DNA from 2 places in the Clostridium isatidis genome. Region 2 is predicted to be linked to the other one. Evidence: a T-box and tRNA genes for the amino acid it is inferred to sense, from the RefSeq annotation. Region 2 holds a T-box; the other holds one or more tRNA genes.
The links. The T-box of region 2 lies ahead of serS (serine--tRNA ligase). A T-box ahead of a tRNA ligase gene usually reads a tRNA of that ligase, here a tRNA-Ser.
Positions count from the first base shown of each region.

Region 1: it encodes a tRNA-Ser, which carries the amino acid that the T-box ahead of serS (serine--tRNA ligase) is inferred to sense. The anticodon was not compared.

Region 1 is NZ_CP016786.1:2,787,596-2,790,079, forward strand. It holds gene BEN51_RS13195 (thymidylate synthase) at 1-383, shown strand, start outside; gene BEN51_RS13200 (dihydrofolate reductase) at 383-874, shown strand; RNA gene ffs (signal recognition particle sRNA large type) at 1,048-1,309, opposite strand; tRNA gene BEN51_RS13210 (tRNA-Ser) at 1,313-1,402, opposite strand; gene lgt (prolipoprotein diacylglyceryl transferase) at 1,493-2,260, opposite strand; gene BEN51_RS13220 (nucleoside deaminase) at 2,303-2,484, opposite strand, start outside.
Region 2 is NZ_CP016786.1:24,358-26,841, forward strand. It holds gene BEN51_RS00110 (FAD-dependent oxidoreductase) at 1-567, shown strand, start outside; gene BEN51_RS00115 (DUF1667 domain-containing protein) at 560-805, shown strand; T-box leader at 894-1,098, shown strand; gene serS (serine--tRNA ligase) at 1,159-2,442, shown strand.

The sequences.
Region 1 (2,484 bases), 110 kb from region 2:
AAATGACATTACAGCCATGTTGTTATCAAACATTATGGGATGTAACAGATGGAAGGCTCAACTGCATGTTAATACAGCGTTCAGGAGACATGCCTTTAGGAGTTCCGTTTAATACTTCTCAATATGCTGTTTTAGTTCATTTAATTGCTCAAGTAACTAATTTAACACCTGGGTTATTTACTCATGTAATAAATAATGCACATATTTATGAAAATCAAATTGAAGGCATGAAACTTCAGTTAACTAGAAAAGATAAAGACTTTGAAGCACCAAAACTTTGGATAAATCCAGAAATTAAAAACTTTTATGATTTTACAGTAGATGACATTAAGCTTATTGATTATAAACATCACGATCCAATCAAAATGGAGGTATCTGTTTAATGTTATCAATAATTGTTGCTAAAGCAAATAATGATGTTATTGGTGGAGATAATAAACTTTTATGGCATATATCAAAAGATTTAAAGCGATTTAAAGAAATAACAACTGGCCATACAATAATTATGGGAAGAAAAACCTTTGAATCACTGCCAAAAGTTTTACCTAATAGAAAACATATAGTAATAACTAGAGATAGAAACTTTAAAGTTGATTCTGATATGGTTCATATTGTTAATGATATTTCTACTGTTTTAGAAAAGTTTAAAGATTCTGATGAAGAAGCTTTTGTAATTGGTGGTGGAGAAATTTATAAATCATTACTTCCTTATTGTAAAAAAATTTATTTAACAAGAGTTTATAAGAACTTTGAAGGAGATACCATATTCCCTAATCTAGACTTAGAAGATTGGAATATCATAAATAAGTCTGAAATTTTCACTAATGAAAAAGATAATTTAAAATTTGATTTTATTGATTTAATAAGAAAATAAATAATAAAGAAAACGAGGGTTTCCTTTTGGGAAGACCCTCGCTTTCTTTGTCCTATTGTATGTTAATCCTATTGAAGAGTAACCTTATTTTAATAAACTTTTATTACTAAAATTATTCCATTCTCTACACATTAAAAAAACCCTTCTAACTAGAAAGGTCAGAAATTTTAAAACCGTGCACCTAGCTTTGACAATAGCTTATAGACGTTACTATGCAGTTAGCTCTGGCAAGATTGATCCATATCACACGCAGTAATTGCTTATCGCTGCTTCCTTCCGGACCTGACGAGGTTCACACACTTACGTCGTATGGGACCTTGCCATCAACACCACTTACATAGGCAGGCTCTATAAACTAAGGCCTAGGCTAGGAATTCAACCCCACTATAGCGGATTGTGGGTTACAGGGCACCGCTAACTCCCCATCTAGCACGGCATTGGCGGAGAGAAGGGGATTTGAACCCCTGATAGAGTTGCCCCTATACACGCTTTCCAGGCGTGCTCCTTCGACCACTCGGACATCTCTCCATAATATATAGCACTATTAAATTAAGCTACTGCTATATATTATCATATACTTTTTTATATTGCAACCTTTATAGCGACAGTAGTTTTTTGTTAATAATGAACTTTTTTTCTTTTTATCCATAGAATTAATATTATTCCAAGAATTATTGATATTAAACTTACAATTTGAGCTGTCCTTAAACCAAAGACCATTAAACTATCTGTTCTTAAGCCTTCAATAAAGAATCTTCCTATAGAATATAAAATTCCATAGCCAGCTAATACTATTCCATTATCTTTTTCTTTCTTTTTAAGAACTAATAATACTAATACTATACAAACTAATAAATTCCAAATGGATTCATATAAAAAGGTTGGGTGATAATAAGCACCATTTATATACATTCCTCTTTGAATAAACTCAGGAAATCTACTAATAAATTCCTTTGTAACTTCTCCTCCATGGGCCTCTTGATTCATGAAGTTTCCCCATCTTCCTATAGCTTGTGCTAAAATAACCCCCGGCATTATTACATCTACATACTCAAGGAAGTTTATCTTTCTGTACCTTGCAAATAAATATCCTGAAATTAAAGCTCCTATTACTCCCCCGTGAATTGCCATTCCGCCATTTCTTATATTTATAACATCTATAAAGGAATGATAACTTTCGATTTCAAAAATAACATAATATAATCTCGCTGTAATTATTGATACTGGAAATACTACTAAAAAGGCATCCACTATATTTTCAAAATTAAGTCCTTTTTTCTTAGCTAAAATATTAGCTAATATTAAAGCCGCTACAACACCAATAGATATGATTATTCCATACCACATAATCTCTATGCCAAATATCTCAAAAGCTACTCTATTCATATTTATCACCTTGCCTTATTTATTATAAAATACATGTTATTATTATAGTTTATTATCAGCTCTATTTCTAGTATTATAGAAAAAATCTGTAAGCAGCTTACTACAACTTTCACTATATAACCAATTTACTTTAACATACCAGTTAAAAATATTGTAATCTATCAAATTGATTATAGAGCCACAGGCTCCCATATCTCTATTAAAGGTTCCTATATAAAGCTTAG
Region 2 (2,484 bases):
GCCAATAGAGTTATTTCTAATTTAACAAGAAAAAATATAAATAATATTTTTAAGGAAAGCTACAATAAAGATTCCATGTTAATTGATGATAGCGAAATTGATAGGGGATACATTAGAATAACAGGAACTCATTATGGAAAGATAACTATAGCACCTGCTATAGCAAGAATGATTTGTGATACTATATCAAATAATTTAAATTGTACTTTAAATAAGAATTTTATAGATAAAAGGAGAGAAATATATAAGTTTAGAGAACTTGGAAAAAAAGAGGCTAATGAAATAATAGCTTTAGATAGCAGATATGGAAAGATTATTTGTGTATGTAATCAAATATCAGAAGGAGAAATTGTAGATTGCATAAGAAGGCCTCTTGGTGCTAGGACTGTGGAAGGGGTAAAGCGGAGAACAGGAGCTGGTTTCGGAAGCTGCCAAGGCTCTCATTGCTATCAAAAAATTGTAAATATATTAGCTAGAGAGCTAGATAAGAATATAACTGAAATTGTTGATGATTCCAAAAATTCTAAAGTTTTAGAAAGTAGAATAAAGGAGTTTAAAGATGTTTAATAATAGTAACAAAAAAGATATTTTTACATCTATAGTTAGAGTGAAAGGAAGTCAAAATCATAAAGTTATTCCAGTTAAAAGTACTAAAGAAGTCGATATAAGTCTTTGGAAGGAATTTTCAAAGGTTATATCCAGAATATATGTAAGTATTCCAATAAGAGTTGGTGATATAATATGCAAAAATGTATTAAATACAGGAATTGATATAATATGTACAAAAGATATCTTAGATGAATAAATAAGTAAAAATTGATAATAATAAAAGAGAATATAGTAATTATTGACATAATCATAAAATTATAATATATTAAAATTAATAATTTTATAGTAAACCGTTGAAGAGAATAGTAGTAACATCAATTATTTAAAGAGAGTCATTGGCTGGTGTAAAATGATAATAATTATGTTATGAATCCACCTCGGAGGGACTGTGATGAGCAGTACGGACTTAAACCGTTAGATTTAATTGAGTGAATAATATATTTTTATATTATTAATTAGGGTGGCAACGCGGAATCTTTCGTCCCTTTATGGGAAAAAGGTTCTTTTTTTTATTGAAAATAAATAATAAGAGAGGAGAAAGTGATTATTATGTTAGATTTAAAAAGGATAAGAACAAATCCAGATGAAATTAAAAAAGCCTTAAGAAATAGAGGGGAAGATTTTCAAGAATCAACAATAGATGAAATATTAGCATTAGATGAAGAAAGAAGGAAAATACTAGTTGAAGTAGAAAATCTAAAAAGTAAGAGAAATCAAGTTTCTGCAGAAATTCCAAAGTTAAAGAAAGAGGGAAAAGATGTTCAAGGAATAATGACTGAAATGAGAGAACTTGGAGATAAAATAAAGGAACTTGATACAAAAGTTTCAGAAGTGGATTCAAAAATAGAATATATATTATTAAGGATTCCTAATATTCCAAATCCTCAAGTACCTGAAGGAGATAGTGACGAAGATAATATTGAGATAAAGAAGTGGGGAGAAGTTACAAAATTTAATTTTGAACCAAAGGCTCACTGGGATTTAGGAACTGAGTTAGATATATTAGATTTCGAAAGAGGCGGTAAAGTAGCTGGATCAAGATTTACAATGTATAAAGGACTAGGAGCAAGATTAGAAAGAGCTGTTATTAGTTATTTCTTAGATAAGCATACTTTAGAAAATGGATATGAAGAAGTATTACCACCATATATGGTAAATAGAGATAGCATGACTGGTACAGGTCAATTACCTAAATTTGAAGAAGATGCATTTAAAGTTGAAAATAACGGATATTTCTTAATTCCTACAGCAGAGGTTCCAGTAACTAATATGTATAGAAATGAAACACTAAAGGGAGATGAACTTCCAATAAAACATGTTGCTTATTCAGCTTGTTTTAGAGCAGAAGCTGGATCTGCAGGAAGAGATACTAGAGGACTTATAAGACAACATCAGTTTAATAAGGTAGAATTAGTTAAGTTCTGTAAGCCAGAACAAAGCTATGAAGAGTTAGATAAATTAGTAAAGGATGCAGAATCAGTATTACAAGGACTAGGACTTCCATATAGAATAGTTAGAATATGTAAGGGTGACTTGGGCTTCACAGCAGCATTAAAATATGATTTAGAAGTTTGGATGCCAAGTTATAATAGATATGTTGAGATATCAAGCTGTTCAAACTTTGAGGAATTCCAAGCAAGAAGAGCTAATATCAAGTATAAGGAAACACCAAAGGATAAACCACAATTTGTTCATACATTAAATGGCTCAGGTGTTGCAATTGGAAGAGCAGTTGCTGCGATATTAGAAAATTATCAAAGAGAAGACGGTTCTATAGAAATTCCAGAAGTACTAAGACCATATATGCATTTAGATGAAATAAAAAGAAAATAAAATGTATATAAAAATAAAGGTTTCTGTTTTAATAGAAACCTT